Regions from separate parts of the Acinetobacter sp. ANC_7682 genome, predicted to be linked through region 1. Evidence: predicted binding sites of a transcription regulator. Region 1 holds the regulator's gene; the other holds the start of a gene.
The links. The regulator PhoB, encoded in region 1, activates phosphate uptake and scavenging genes when phosphate is short. The targets are predictions, from matches to a motif close to TGTCATNAANCTGTCATAA.

Region 1 (8,381 bases):
GGTTTTCCTGATTTTCCACCTCCTCCTGAATTAATTGCAGCTTTAGCTCAAGCCACACAACAAGACTATAACCAATATCCACCTGGTGACGGTCTGCTGAGTTTAAGACAAAAAATTGCAGCCCAATTCTGCCAACGAGACCAAGTCGATTTAGACCCGATCAGCGAAATCACCATTACACCTGGTGCAACGACTGCAATTTTGTGTGCGATTCAAGCTGTTGTAAATGCTGGAGATGAAGTAATTATTTTCGATCCTGCTTATGATAGTTATGCACCTGCAGTGAAACTCGCTGGGGCGCAAGCGATCCATATCAACTTGGTACATCCAGACTTCCATGTTGACTGGAATGTGGTGAAAGATCGAATAAATGAACGAACGCGATTAATCATTGTAAATACACCACATAATCCCTCAGGTGCAATTTGGTCCAAGCAAGATTGGCAACAACTGATCGAGTTGATTCAGGATAAAAACATTTGTGTACTTTCTGACGAGGTCTATGAACATTTAGTGTTTGATGGTCAACAACATTATTCTGCGCTTAGTTTTCCTGAACTTCGAGATCGTAGTTTTGTGATTGGTTCATTCGGAAAAACGTTTCATGTTACTGGTTGGAAAACTGGATATTGCGTTGCACCTCAGGCACTGATGAAAGTATTTCGTCAAATTTATCAATTTGCCAATTTCTGTGGTGTCCATCCGATTCAAGTCGCGCTTAATCAATTCATCGAACAACATCCTGAACATATTTTAGATCTCCCCAATTTTTATCAAGCTAAACGTGACTTATTCATCCATGGAATTCAGCATTCAAAATTTCAATATCTGCCGTCACCAGGAACTTATTTTCAAAACTTAGATTTCAGTACACTAAGACCTGAGCTCACAGATATAGAAATGTGCCAATATCTTGCAGAACAACACAAACTGGTAGCGATTCCTATATCAGTGTTTTATCAACAGCCACCTCAAGATCTGAAGCTCATTCGGGTCTGTTTTGCAAAACGAAAGGAAACCTTGCATCTTGCAGGAGAAATTTTAACGAAGGTTCAATCACAATAACGAAAAGAGACGAGACGGATTACTTTATTACTAAAGCAATTTGAATGATAAGGTGTTAAGGTCAATCCGTTGATATAGAAAACAATAATGGATAAGACTTATATATGGCGAGAACCTTACGGCCGATTGATGAACCTGGTTTCTGGAAAGTTTTTTTAGTTTTTTTAGTTCCGCTGATTGCAACCAATATCCTGCAAAATTTATCCGGCACAATTAATACGATCTTCGTCGGGCAAATGATGGGCGTTCAAGCAATTGCTGCTGTTTCCGTCTTCTTCCCTATTTTGTTCTGTCTCTTGGCTTTTGTGATTGGGCTTTCGGCTGGCTCGACGGTATTGGTTGGTCAAGCGTGGGGAGCACAAAATTTAGAAAAAGTAAGAGCGGTTGTCGGGTCTACTATTTTTATGACATTGATCGGCGGGACGATTATTGCCATTTTAGGTGTTCTATCTGCACGCCACATTCTTGAAGCCTTGGGCACAGACCCAAGTGTCATGCACTTATCTTTGCCTTATGTTCAATGGATGTTAGCAGGTAGCCCACTCCTTTTTATCTATATTATTTATACCTCTATCTTACGTGGTGTCGGTGATAGCATTACACCTCTCATCGCTTTGGGAATGACCAGTTTAATTGGGCTCTTTATTACTCCTGTTCTCATCGCTGGATATTTTGGATTTCCTCAATTGGGTATCATTGCACCTGCCATCGCTACGATTGTGGGTTATCTGGCCGTGCTTATTTTTCTGTACGTTTATTTAAATAAAAAAAATCATCCATTACGTCCAGATTTAGCAATGTGTAAACATGTACGCCACAATCCTGAACTGAGCAAAATTATTCTCAGACTTGGCGTTCCTACAGGCATTCAAATGGTCACGACCTCTGTGGCAGGATTAGTCATTGTCGGCTTGGTCAATCGCTATGGTTCAGAAGCAACAGCTGCTTATGGCGCAGTTAATCAGGTTTTGAACTACATCCAATTCCCTGCTCTGTCTATCGCAATTGCTGCCTCTATTTTTGGGGCTCAAGCGATCGGTGCAGGTAAAGCGGATTCTTTATCACGTGTAACTAAAACAGCACTGGGGATGAATTTTGTCTTTACAGGCGGGCTCGTAATCTTGGCTTATTTGTTCTCAAAATATCTCATGGCATTATTTATTACAGATGAAAAAGTCGTGATACTCGGGCAACAATTATTGTTTATTGTGCTGTGGTCAATTTTATTTTTTGGCGCGAGTGCTATTTTCGCCTCAATTATGCGTGCAAGTGGCACTGTGACTATGCCAATGATCATCAATATTGTAGCCATACTCTGTATAGAACTCCCAGCAGCTTATCTATTTAGCGCATGGTGGGGGCTGGCGGGAATCTGGTACGCTTATGCTTTGGCTTTCGTTTGCTTATGTGTGATGCAAGGTTTGTATTATCAATTTGTTTGGAAAAAGAAAACTGTTCAAGTACTGATTTAAATTAGAAATCAAGAAAATAAAAAACCCGCATGACGCGGGTTTTTTTAACGATTATTTAGAATCGAAACGTTTACTCATTTTAGTCGCAAATGCAGTCACTTTTTGATAGCCCGTTGGCATCACACGTTGCATTAAATCAATCACTTTCGCATCGTTACCAATCAGTAAACGACGACGATCTTTTTGCACTGCTTCTAGAATTTGACGCGCTGCTTCTTCAGGTGGACAACGTAATAACTTATCAAATGTCTGTGCAGATTTCTGTGGATTCATGCCCAAAGATTTTAAACTGTCATTCATTTTTGCAGCTTTCGCAATATTGGTACGAATGCCACCTGGATGTACGCACAGCGCGCTCACACCCACATTTTCAATATCTAGCTCTTGACGAAGAGATTCAGTGAAACCACGTACAGCAAATTTAGTTGCATTATAAGCAGACTGAGTTGGTTGCGCAGTTAAACCGAATAAACTTGAAATGTTGATAATGTGTCCATCACCTGTTTTCTTAATATATGGTAAGAATTCTTTGGTGCCGTATACGACACCCCAGAAGTTAATATTAACAATCCATTCCAACTCTTCGTATGTTGCACCTTCAACGGTCGAACCCAATGCCACCCCAGCATTGTTGAAAATCATGTTCACTGAACCATGATTCTGTACAGTTTCAGCCGCCCATGCTTTAACTTCGTCACGATTCGCAACATCTACTTTTTTGGTTGTGACTCGTACATTTGCATTCTTCGTCAGTTCAACTGTTTCTGCTAAGCCCTTTTCATTTACGTCACTTAAAGACAAATGACAACCTTGCTTAGCCAGTAACACCGCAAGTTGTTGACCAATACCAGAACCTGCACCTGTGATTGCAGCCACTTTGTTTTTAAAATTTTTCATTGTGAATCCTTTTTTTGATTTTTATGCACCACAGCGTTGATCTGGGTCATTCATGTTCACTATAATTTTGACAATTATTATTGTCAATGTAACTATCGACCATTTTTATTGTTACTATAGGCCAATTTAGTATCTTTAGCTGATCAGTACTCTATACTGACCGCAGCATAACACTTTTATAAAAAGACTCGAATTGCTATGAACCCAGAGAACCTCACTCCATCAGAACACGAGCAAGCGATTGAAAAGCCTCCCGCAAAAGAGCGTCAATTTAAAGGGATGTCCTTAACTGAACGCAAACAAGCACGCCGTGAGAAACTTATTGAAGCGGGTATTGAAGCATATGGAGCTCATGGTTTTTTCTCAGTAACCGTTAAAGATATTTGCACACAAGCGAAATTAACTGAACGTTACTTTTATGAATCTTTTAAGAAAAGTGAAAACTTATTCCAAACGATCTTTTTAGAACTGATTGAGAAGCTTCAACAAACATTAATGCAAGCTATTATGAAAGCCTCTCCTGAGCCTCTAAACATGATTGATGCAGGTCTAAATGCGTTCTTTAGTTTTTTAGAAGATGATCCGCGTACCGCTCGGATTATTTATATTGATGCAATGCTCGTCCAAGAACTTCATAATCATGCAACCATTCAAGAAACAATGGGCCGTTTCGACCGAATGATTCATGCCTTTGTCACATTAATGATGCCACATACCCATCTCACTGAAAAAGAGATCTCCTTGATAGCAACTGGTCTAAATGGCTATGTCACTCAAGTTGCTGTTCGCTGGGTAGTAGGTGGTTTTAAACTTCCACGTGCTGAGGTCGTTCAGGCATGTAAAACTGTTTTTCTCGCCCTATTGAATGATCTAATGAAAAAGTAGCATCAAATTAAGATGAAGAAATTGTGACAAATCGTAAGTAAATTTAAGATATTGATTTAATTCATGATTAATGAATATCAATGAGACAAAATATCAGCTTAATTGTCACAAAACATTGCTATATTTAACTTCGATTTCCATCTTGCAATGATACTGTCATAATTAATCTTTGTAATAAGCCTGTCATAAATATAAAACGGTTCACCGTTCATCATAGGATATTGCGTTGTGAAAGATGACTACATTTTAATTGTCGACGACGAGCTCCCAATTCGGGAAATGATCCATACTTCTTTAGATATGGCAGGCTTTCAATGCTTGGAAGCAGAAGATGCGAAACAAGCACATCAAATGATTGTTGATCAACGTCCAGCGCTTATCCTACTCGACTGGATGTTACCGGGTGGGGTAAGTGGCGTAGATTTGTGTCGTCGCCTTAAGCGTGATGAAACACTTTCAGAAATTCCAGTCATTATGTTGACTGCGCGTGGCGAAGAAGACCATAAAGTTCAAGGTCTTGATGCTGGTGCAGATGACTATATGACAAAACCATTTTCAACGCGTGAGTTGGTATCCCGTATTAAAGCGGTATTAAGACGTGCAAATGCGTTAAATGGCGAAAAAACCATTGATGCAAATGGCTTAATTCTTGACCCAGTAAGCCAACGTGTCAGCTATAATCAAAATATTCTTGATATGGGGCCAACAGAATATCGTCTATTGGCATTCTTTATGACTCATCCAGAACGTGCCTATACCCGTGCTCAATTACTTGATCAGGTATGGGGTGGAAATGTGTATATCGAAGACAGAACCATCGACGTCCATATCCGTCGCTTACGTAAAGTGCTCGAACCTTATGGTGCAGACCGTTATGTTCAAACTGTGCGTGGTACTGGCTATCGTTTTTCAACACGAGCTGATGTTGCTTTAGGTTAATTTAGATTTTATGTACGAACCCTACCCCGTCCCAGAATTGGCACGTGAACATCAAAAGTTTCTATATAGCAGTTTATGGACTTTTGCCAAGCAAGACTTACGTTTACTGGTATTTCTACTGATTATTGCGGGCTGTATCGGGTTAGGGCTTGGCTATCTTTGGATATGCTTAGGCATTGCCTGTCTTATATTTTTTGGTATCCAATTACGCTCATTATATTTAGTCAATGATTGGATTTCGAATCGTCCTTACGATGTACCACCAAATTTAAATGGAATCTGGGGGGCATTACTGTTCAATGTATATCGGGCTCAACGCCAAGAACGTATTGTTCAGTCTGAAATGGTTGGACTGATCGATCGAACTCAATCTTCTCTCGTAGCTTTATCAGAAGCGATTATTCTTACGGATGATTCCCATCAAATCGAATGGTGGAATCCTGCTGCGGAAAAACTATTTGGGATTCAAGCTGTTGATCGTGGCCGTAACCTGCTCACGATTATTCGCCAACCTGATTTTATTGAATATTTTCATAATACCCATCAAGCACCAGATGGTGTAAAAATTAAATTGGTGAACCATGATAATAAGTATGCGCAAATTAAACTAACTCGCTTTGGCAATGAAAGTCGACTATTGGTTGCGCACGACATTACCCGTATGAAAAATCTCGAGCAAATGCGTTCAGATTTTGTTGACAATATTTCACATGAATTAAGAACGCCACTGACAGTGTTAAGTGGGTATATCGAAACATTCACAGATCAAGAAGATATCAATCCGCGCTGGAAACGTGCCTTTGAGCAAATGCAATCGCAAACTAAACGCATGAATGCCTTGGTCAATGATCTTTTACTTTTGTCTCGTTTAGAAAATGAAAAACAAATTGCGAAAAATCAAATTATCGAAATGCCAAGTTTAATGAACCATCTGTTCGATGATGCGCAAGCTTACAATATTGATTATGGTCATACACTTAACCTTGATATAGACAGCCACTGTGACTTAATTGGTTCAGATATGGAATTGGCGAGTGCGTTTAGTAACTTAATTACCAATGCCATAAAGTACACCCCGAAAGGTGGCACCATCACCATCGGCTGGCATGATGATGGAGAACGTGGCTATTTTTCTGTTCAGGATACTGGTATTGGAATTGATCCAAAACACTTACCGCGTTTAACTGAACGTTTTTATCGTGTGGATAGTGCACGCAGTCGTCAAACAGGTGGTACTGGTTTAGGCCTTGCCATCGTTAAGCACGTACTTATGCAACATGGCGCACATATTGAAATCGAGTCGAAAGAAAACGAAGGCTCTACATTTATTGCCGTGTTTCCCAAAGAACGCTTGTATAAATTGCACGAATAAAAAAAGCGCCTAAGGCGCTTTTTTTTATTCAGAAGATACACTCAAATAAGATGACCTAACGCTTCACCCATTACTACAGTTGAGTTCGCCTTAAATGCTTGGTCCCATTGCATTTTATCTTTCTCAAACAAAACTACAGCCGTTGAACCCAAATAAAAACGTCCGAGCTCATCACCTTTTTCAAGTTTCATCGCATGATGGTTCAGCTCTAAGCGACCTGTTGGTTTTACTTTACCTGTCGCAACAGTTTCAATTCCAGCAACAATCATTGCGCCAACTAAAACAACAGCCATACGACCAACATCAGTATCGAATAAACATACCATTCGTTCATTACGTGCAAACAAACCCGGAATATTTTCAGCTGTAGTTTGGTTGACTGAAAATAATTCACCTGGAATATATAAAGTTTCAGTCAATGTACCAGAATAAGGCATATGCACACGATGATAATCACGCGGTGATAAGTACACTGTTGCAAATTCACCATTTTTGAATGGTGCTGCCAATTGAGGATCACCAATTAACTTTTCAACTGAAAAGCTTTGACCTTTTGCCTGAAAAATATCGCCCTCATTGATTTTACCCAATTGTGAAATTGCACCGTCTGCAGGTGACACGACACTTTTAGGATTAGGATCAATTGAACGAACGCCTGTTTTCAAAGAGCGAGTGAAAAACTCATTAAAGGATTTAAATTTCAAGGCATTTTGTTGCTCAGCAATTGACATATCAATGCCATATTTTGCTTTAAATGCTTGAATGACAACATTCTTTAATACTGGGTTTTCACTGGCTGCGACTTTACCCACCAAACGGCTGAGTTTTTGTTGCGGGACGATTTGCTGCGCTTGAATAAATAGTTTCTTTTTTAAATTTGTCAGACTCACTCAGGTGACTCTCCAGTAATGATTGGACTGTCGAGGCGGTTGCCCCACTCGCTCCACGCACCATCATAAGCTTGGATATCCCAACCCAGTAATCGACCAATAATGTAAGCTAAACCTGAACGGTGATGAGACTGACAATATACGACGACTGGCTGATCAAATTGAAAGCCCAATTGTTCTAAACGTTGTTGCGTGCGTTCTAAGGGGTGCAATTTTAAATGATTTTGACGATTAAGTGCAGTACTCCACTCAAAATGTCTAGCCGTTGGAATATGTCCACCACGACGTGCCGCGAGACGTTGCCCGGTATACTCTTCAGCCGTCCGGCAGTCCCATACTTGGCAAGTTTTATTTTCAATTTTTTTTATTAAATTTGAATAATCAATACGGTGTTGATCAACATTGGATGTCTCCACTTGAAAAAGACATGTGACTGGCTGAACCTCTTCAACTTCTGAAGACGTAGGATAGTTGGCGCCTAACCATGCATGAATACCACCATTTAATAAACTGGTGTTATAAAAACCCATACAGTGTAGATTCCAGATCAGTCGACCAGCCCATGCCCCACCTTCATCATCATAGACCACGACATGATGCTCAGGTGATATGTTTAATATCTGGACTAGCTGCTGAAGCCCTTCATCATCAGGCAATAAACCCGTAGCTTGTTCCTCTTGGCGCACTAAAAATTTTGGCTTCAGATGTATAGCATGCGGAATATGTAATTGCTCATAGACCGAACTTCGGGTCAAATCAACAATACGTAACTTTTCACTTCCTAAATGAGGAACAAGTTGTTCTGCTTCAATCAGCAGACCGAAATCAAAAGCGTTAGTGGTCATATTTATTGAATAGTTC
Region 2 (8,381 bases), on a different contig from region 1:
CCGCGTTAAAGTATTCAGTTTCAGGGTTTGCATAGTAGAAACCGCTCACTGATGAAGGTGGCCACATCGCAAAGCTACTGGTTAAGTAAGTTCCGATCTTGTCAGTGGTGCCTAACCAATCAAACAACGGCGCTTTTTCAGAATGTTCAGGACAAGCAGGGTAGCCCGGTGCAGGACGAATACCCACATACTTCTCTTTGATCAACTCTTCATTTGAAAGCTGTTCATCCGCTTGGTAGCCCCAAAATTCTTTACGAATACGTTGGTGCAAATGTTCTGCAAAGGCTTCAGCAAAACGGTCGCCCAAAGCTTGAACCATAATCGCGTTATAGTCATCGCCTTTAGCTTTGTATTCTTGCGAAAGTTCTTCTGCCCCAAAGATCGATACAGTGAAACCACCCAAATAATCCTGAGCCACATCTTTCGGTGCAACAAAGTCAGCCAGTGAGAAATTCGCTTTACCTGTGACTTTGTCAGACTGCTGACGAATATGCTCAAAGGTATGCGTCACATTGCCATTTTCATCAGTTACCGCAACAGTGTCTGCTGCAACACGGTTGGCAGGGTAAAGGCTGAAAGTAGCGCGCGCATCGAAACGTTTATTTTCGATAATGTCTTTGAGCATCGCTTGTGCTTGTTCAAACAAATCACGTGCAGCTTCGCCAACGACTTCATCCTCAAGGATTTTCGGGTATTTACCCGCCAAACTCCAAGAAATAAAGAATGGTGTCCAGTCGAAGTATTCCACCAACGTTTCTAAAGGATAGTTGGTGAATGTTTCAGAACCAATAAAGTTTGGTTTTACAGGTGCATGCTTTTCAAAGTCAATTTTGAAGCCATTTTCAACTGATTCAGCATAAGACAGTTTTGCAGCTTTCGGTTGCTTATTCGCTAGACGCGTACGGATTTTTTCATAATCCGCCGTATAGTCCGCTGCCAATTGTGGCTTCATATCAGCAGATAAAAGTTGTGTTGCAACACCCACCGCACGTGAAGCATCAGCCGTGTAGTACACGCCATCATTGTGATATTGCGGCGCAATTTTCACGGCAGTATGCGCTTTCGATGTTGTTGCACCACCAATCATCAATGGAATGTTAAAACCTTTACGTTGCATTTCTTTAGCAACAAAGACCATTTCATCCAATGACGGTGTAATCAAACCAGACAAACCGATGATATCGACTTTTTCATCAATCGCTGTTTGTAAGATTTTCTCACACGGTACCATCACGCCAAGGTCAACGATGTCATAACCGTTACAGCCCAGTACTACACCCACGATGTTTTTACCAATGTCGTGAACGTCGCCTTTTACCGTAGCAAGCAAGATTTTACCTTTGGCTTCGCCTTGGGTTTTTTCTGCTTCAATGAACGGATTCAACCAAGCCACGGCTTGTTTCATCACACGTGCAGATTTCACCACTTGTGGTAAGAACATTTTGCCGGCACCGAACAGGTCACCCACCACGTTCATACCTGCCATCAGCGGACCTTCGATCACATCAAGTGGACGAGCTGATTTTAAACGTGCTTCTTCTGTATCTTCATCAATATAAGTCGTAATACCTTTAACTAACGCGTATTCAAGACGTTTTTCAACCGGTTCATTGCGCCATTCAAGGTTTTCTTCAGCCTTTTGCGCACCCGCTTGACCACGATATTTTTCAGCAACAGCGAGCAATTTTTCAGTCGCTTCTTGACCGCTTGCGCCTTGGTTACGGTTCAGCACCACATCTTCAACCGCTTCTTTCAGCTCAGCATCGATATCATCATAAATCGCAAGCTGACCTGCGTTTACGATACCCATGGTTAAGCCTTGTTGAATACCGTGATACAAAAACACCGCATGGATCGCTTCACGAACAGGCTCATTACCACGGAATGAGAACGATACGTTTGAGATCCCGCCTGACACCATCGCATTTGGAAGGTTTTGTTTAATCCAACCGGTTGCTTCAATGAAGTCCACACCGTAGTTGTTGTGTTCTTCAATACCTGTTGCGACCGCAAACACGTTCGGGTCAAAAATAATATCTTCAGATGGGAAACCCACTTCGTTGACTAAGACATCATAAGAGCGCTTACAGATTTCTTTTTTACGTTCAGCAGTATCCGCCTGACCGTTTTCATCAAACGCCATGACAATCACTGCCGCACCGTATTGACGGCATAGGCGAGCACGTTCTACAAACTCGTCATAACCTTCTTTTAAGGAAATTGAGTTAACAACCGCTTTACCTTGTACGCATTTTAAACCTGCTTCGATGATTTCCCATTTCGAAGAATCGAGCATGATTGGCACGCGAGAGATATCAGGTTCAGATGCGATCAGATTCAGGAAATGCACCATCGCTTCTTGCGAATCGAGCATACCTTCATCCATGTTGATGTCGATGATTTGAGCACCGGCTTCAACTTGTTGACGAGCAACATCTAAAGCTTCGGTGAAGTTACCTTCTTTAATTAAACGAAGGAATTTTTTAGAACCTGTGACGTTGGTACGTTCGCCGACGTTGACGAATAATGAATCTTTGGTGATGTTGAATGGCTCTAAACCACTTAAACGACATGCAGGTTCAATTTCAGGAATTTGACGCGGCGCAATACCTTCAACTGCTTGCGCAATCGCACGAATATGATCCGGCGTCGTACCACAACAACCACCCGTAATGTTAATTAAGCCACTTTCAGCAAATTCTTTAATAAATGCTGCAGTTTCTTCAGGAGTTTCATCATAACCACCGAAGGCATTTGGTAAGCCAGCGTTTGGATGCGCTGAAACAAAAGTATCCGCAACGTCAGACACGGTTTTGACGTGTGGACGCATCGCATCTGCACCCAGTGCACAGTTAAAGCCAATCGATAAAGGCTCTGCATGGCGCATTGAGTTCCAGAATGCTTCTGCGGTTTGACCTGTGAGTGTACGGCCAGATGCATCGGTAATGGTGCCCGAAATCATAATTGGCAGTTCGTAACCAATTTCTTTAAACACTTCTTTCACTGCAAAGATGGCAGCTTTGGCATTTAGGGTATCGAAGACCGTTTCAATCAAGATGATATCTGCACCACCTTCAATCAATGCCTTAGTCGCTTCTATATAGTTAACTTTTAACTCATCAAAGGTGATGTTACGGAATGCCGGATCATTTACATTTGGTGAAATTGAAGTGGTACGTGACGTTGGTCCTAATACGCCCGCGACAAAACGTGGCTTTTCAGGTGTTGAGTATTTTTTACATGCTTCTTTGGCAATTCGAGCTGCTTCACGGTTAATCTCAGGAACCAAATCTTCCATATGGTAGTCAGACATTGAAACACGTGTTCCATTGAACGAGTTAGTTTCAATAATATCTGCACCAGCTTCAAGATAAGCTTCATGAATGCCTTGAATAATCTGTGGCTGAGTTAGAACCAATAAGTCGTTATTACCCTTAAGGTCGTAGGCCCAATCCTCAAAACGTTCACCACGGTAATCAGCTTCTTCCAATTTGTGGCGTTGGATCATGGTACCCATTGCACCATCAATAATCAGGATACGTTTGGCAAGAAGCGCTTTTAAGGTGGCGAGGGTAGACATCAAATGACTCTCACAAAAATCTGCACAAATAATGGTGCAATATTTTAGCAGAGTTACGTCCACTTTTCTGATAAATAAAAATTTATGAACCTATTCCCAAAAAATTAAGGATGAATTTCATCCATCAACTACGATGATCAATCTATCAAAACTGAAACTGTCTATATTTCATCATGTTGTCATAATCTAATGTAATAATAACTGCCGTTGTAACAAATGTGACAGTGATGTCATCTTTATTTCATCTATTTAATTACCGATTGAAATAAAGATTAAAGACGAGGGTTTTGTATTAACTATCTGATTATTATTGTTAAATTTTGAATATTGGTTGTTTTTAAAGTTTAATTTTCTTAAATAAGTGTCGTTTGGATGACTTATATGACAGCTCTTTGTCATATAATTGTAATAATTAAATTGAACAATAGAGGGGATATTTATCCTCTTTCTCTGCTTGCATGAATTCTAATCAAACTCCAGTTTCAGATTCAGCACAATCGTCAACGCCTATGCAGTCGACGAATGTTCACGTGCCAACGCCGAAATTCTTTATGCCAGTGTTCCTTACACTGATTGTTTCAACCTTGATTTACATTGGTTTTCAGTTGGCTGCTGATTTATCTCATGTGCCTGCTTTAAATCTTTATGCTGTGATCATGTTGGCCACGGCATTGTTTATCGCATTGGGTTTCGAGTTCGTTAACGGTTTCCATGACACGGCCAATGCTGTGGCAACAGTTATTTATACCAACGCTTTATCTGCACCTGTCGCTGTAATGTGGGCAGGCTTCTGTAACTTCCTTGGCGTAATGGTCGCAAGTGGTGCAGTTGCCTACGGTATTATCGCGCTATTGCCTGTTGAATTGATTATGAACGTCGGTTCAGGTGCTGGTTTTGCCATGGTCTTTGCCATGTTGATTGCCGCAATCGTATGGAACTTAGGAACTTGGTTCCTCGGTATCCCTGCTTCTAGCTCTCATACACTGATCGGTTCAATTTTAGGTGTGGGCATCATGAACTACATCTTAAACGCAGGTAATGGTGCGTCAGGTGTAGACATGGAACAGGTGATGAAAGTGGGTAAAGCACTTTTATTCTCACCATTAATCGGTTTTGCATTTGCGGCTGTATTGTTCTTATTGGTTAAAAAAATCTTTAAGAAACAAGTGGAATTATTCCAACCACCGGAAGGGAATAAACCGCCGCCGCCACTTATTCGTGCCATTTTGATTTTCACGTGTACTGGTGTAAGTTTTGCACACGGCTCAAATGATGGTCAAAAAGGTATGGGTCTGATTATGTTGATTCTGATCGGGATCGTGCCATTGGCATACTCTTTAAACAAGAGTCTAGATCAACAACATATCCAAACGTTTGGTCAGTTATCTGCTCAAACTGCTGATTTGATTTATCCAAATCACCAAGATATTCCAGATGAAAAAGCGCGTGAAATTATCACGTCATATATCCAAACCAAAGAAATCACGCCTGAAGTTGTGCCAGCTTTGGCAAGTTTAACGGATCATTTAGGTGAAAAAGTAGGAAACTACACATCCATTAAAGATGTTCCTGAAGATCAAGTGGCTGAATTCCGTAATGATATGTACCTCAGCACGACTGCATTCAAGCGTTTAGATAAAGCAGAAGCTTTACCTGCCATGACTGAAGCGCAAGAAAAAACAGTGGACAACTACCGTGATAACTTAGATTCATTCCTTCAATACATTCCAACATGGGTGAAAGTTGCGACTGCATTGGCATTAGGTCTAGGGACGATGGTAGGCTGGAAACGTATTGTTGTTACCGTTGGTGAGCGTATTGGTAAACAACACATGACTTATGGTCAGGGGATGTCTGCAGAGTTAGTTGCAATGTCAACGATTGCTGCTGCTGATGGCTTTGGTATGCCAGTGTCAACAACACACGTTTTAAACTCTGCTGTAGCAGGTACGATGGTTGCGAATAAGTCGGGCTTAAACTTCCAAATGGTTCGCACAATCTTATCAGCGTGGATTTTCACACTGCCAGCAACAATCTGTTTATCAGGTGGTTTATTCTGGTTGTTCCTTCAGTTCACCTGATTGAATTCAATACTTAAAGACTAAAAAAGCGCTGAACAATCAGCGCTTTTTTTATGATCAATTGTTTATGACGCTTATTTTTGGAATTTAGACCAAAGTTTTTTCAAGGGGAGTTTTTCCTCAGCAAAACCATATAATGCGGCAAATGGTAGGGCGGTGCGTGCGAGATATGCTACACGCCATAATCCACCATGATTAGCACCATGCATGATTAAGTCTAATGGATGATTGAGGGCGATGTCAGGATTGGCAACCGACTGTGGGTTTCTCAAATCATGAATCCACAACGCAGCCATAATCGCATTGGTCGTCGCGGGTTCAAATGCTTCAACATCAAACAAATTGGCACCATTGAAAGCAGCTTTTAATAATGGGTTTTTGGTTACCGAATGTGTAGTGGTCGATGGAGCAATATTAATGCTGACACGTTGACCTTGTGACCGTGCTAACGTAGCGCGCCATTGTTGAATCCTTTTCGCCAACGCATAATTTGGACCTTGTTCAACCACAAGACAGTCGCAGATCCCATACTGTTTATCATGACATTGAAATAAGCGTTCTTCATTTTGTTTGAAAAAATAATCACGAGAGACAGTCGAAATACTCTTGGACAGAATATTTTCAAGTTTAGAGCGTGATTTAAACTTATCTAATCCACCTTGAATAACTTCCTGTGGTACAGCGTAGACGTCAGTGGGCGTACACATATACATTAAACTGGTATTGGATTTTTGTTGGCTGACATGTTGCATAATGGCATCCATCGCCATAGAAACACGAACGTGCTTTTCGCCATCTAAATACGCAATCGCGGCAAGATCTAAGTCTCGATCAAACTGGGTGAGCCAATGTGCAATCTCAGGGGTATCTGTTAATAAGTTAACGCCTAAACGCTCTGCAGCTTCACGTATAGATGCAGATGAATCTATTGATTCGACACTTGGAGCGTATAAGGTCGCATTGCCTTGCAGAACAGTATTCAAAATCTTTGTCCATACTCGCTCATGATTTAAATCAAGCGCCACGATATTGGCTTTCCATTTCGCTAGCCAAGGTAAAGGCCCTGCTTCAGAAGCTGCACCAAACAGCACCATTGTTCGATCCGAAAGGTCAAACCACTCTGGATGCTGCACACACGCTTGTAGTGCCTGAGCATGTGATGCTTCTATAATACCTCGGTCTAACCAAAGTTGAATTTGCTCGAGTAGGGCTTGACCTTCTAAATTTTTACCCTGATAAGGTACAAACCATTGCGGCTCAGCAGTAGAGTTTCCTTGAAGTGTGTAGGTATTTAAATCTGTTGATTTAAGATTCATCACTTCATTCAATGCGTGTGTATGTTGATCACGTTGAAAACTAAACTCTTCATAAGCTTGTTGAAGTCCATCATGAGCGATGCGCAGCGCAGCTTCAGGTGATGAGAGCCCACATTCTACCAACCGTTTAAAATGAATCGGATAGGATTTGCGCCAATTCTTTTCATTGATAACTGCATCAGCGTATTCTGGCTGAATTTGTTGTAATGCCGCACTGACAATGCGTTGGCCTGATTTTGAACTGCTGGGTTTAGAGGACGTGTTAGAGGAAAATTGTAAACCATCAGGTTGATTAGACATGCAAAAAATCTCAAAAAAAAATGAATAAATTCGCGGATGCCTACATTATCCTGACAAAATTAATGATCTAGGTGGCATTAATTACCAGATATTGATTGAATTATTACGAGATATTTCTAAAAAAAGGAAGCCTAAGACTTCCTTTATAAATAAAATCAATTATTTAGTATTTTTTATACCATTGATCAATTCTTCTAACATAAATGCAGTGTTATCTAAGCCAGCGCCCGTTAAATACCAGGCATCGGCATCAACAAAGATGACACGATTCTCTTTGACTGCTTGACTATTCTTGAGTAATGGATGTGATTGAATATGTTGTTTCGCAGCATAGTTTTGCGTGTTTACAGCACCACGGTCTAACACAATGATGAAATCAGGATTTTGTTTTATTGCTTGTACTAGACGCTCTAAATTGCGTTGCGCGGCAGCAAGAGCTTCTGGTGAGTTTGGAGCAGGTCGAGCACTTGAGGCTTGAGGTGCTGCAGGCGGCACCACTGACTTTAAGCCAGAAATATCATAGGTAAATCCAAATCTTTCATTCTTTGCATGCGGTATAAAATTTTCACCCATGGCAAAAAGCATCAGGCCGGATTTGCCTTTAGTGAGTTGTTTAAGTTGTGCTTGAAGGGCATAGACATGATCTAATTTAGATTGTGCGAGTTGTTCCTTATTAAACATTTTTGCTAAAAAAAGTGTGCGATTTTTCAGGTCTTGATTGAAGTTTTGAGTATCAGGCCAGAGGTTGATTGCAGGTGCAATATTTCTGACCTCATTTAATTTTGCAGCAGAACGCCCGCCGACAATGATGAGATCTGGCTTTTGTTCTTTTAATAAGGTTTGGTTGGGTTCAAATAAAGATCCAGCTTTTACATATTGTTTGTCATTAAATTTTTTCAAAGCACCAACAAAAGTAGTTTCGGGTACGATTGATGCTTGAATACCTAAAGCATTCAGTGTATCCAACGCGGATAGTTCGTAAACAGCCAGCTTCTGTGGCGTATTTTGAAGTTGAATAGTTTGATCTTGATAAGTGAATTGAACAGGTTGAGCATATGAAACAAAGGCGCTGAATGAAAGAATGAGTGCCAATGGAAGTTTAAT

Region 2: AC1M9D_RS06190 (inorganic phosphate transporter) is a predicted target of PhoB. The motif match lies at 3,747-3,765, and genes of this name have one in related genera.

The regions. Positions count from the first base shown of each region.
Region 1 covers NZ_JBWYIQ010000014.1:52,937-61,317, reverse strand. The annotation lists gene AC1M9D_RS07410 (methionine aminotransferase) at 1-1,065, shown strand, start outside; gene AC1M9D_RS07405 (MATE family efflux transporter) at 1,170-2,537, shown strand; gene AC1M9D_RS07400 (SDR family NAD(P)-dependent oxidoreductase) at 2,589-3,434, opposite strand; gene AC1M9D_RS07395 (TetR/AcrR family transcriptional regulator) at 3,633-4,319, shown strand; gene phoB (phosphate regulon transcriptional regulator PhoB) at 4,548-5,258, shown strand; gene phoR (phosphate regulon sensor histidine kinase PhoR) at 5,269-6,630, shown strand; gene asd (archaetidylserine decarboxylase) at 6,672-7,520, opposite strand; gene AC1M9D_RS07375 (sulfurtransferase) at 7,517-8,365, opposite strand.
Region 2 covers NZ_JBWYIQ010000011.1:36,771-45,151, forward strand. The annotation lists gene metH (methionine synthase) at 1-3,580, opposite strand, end outside; gene AC1M9D_RS06190 (inorganic phosphate transporter) at 4,039-5,661, shown strand; gene AC1M9D_RS06195 (hypothetical protein) at 5,736-7,277, opposite strand; gene AC1M9D_RS06200 (ABC transporter substrate-binding protein) at 7,437-8,381, opposite strand, start outside.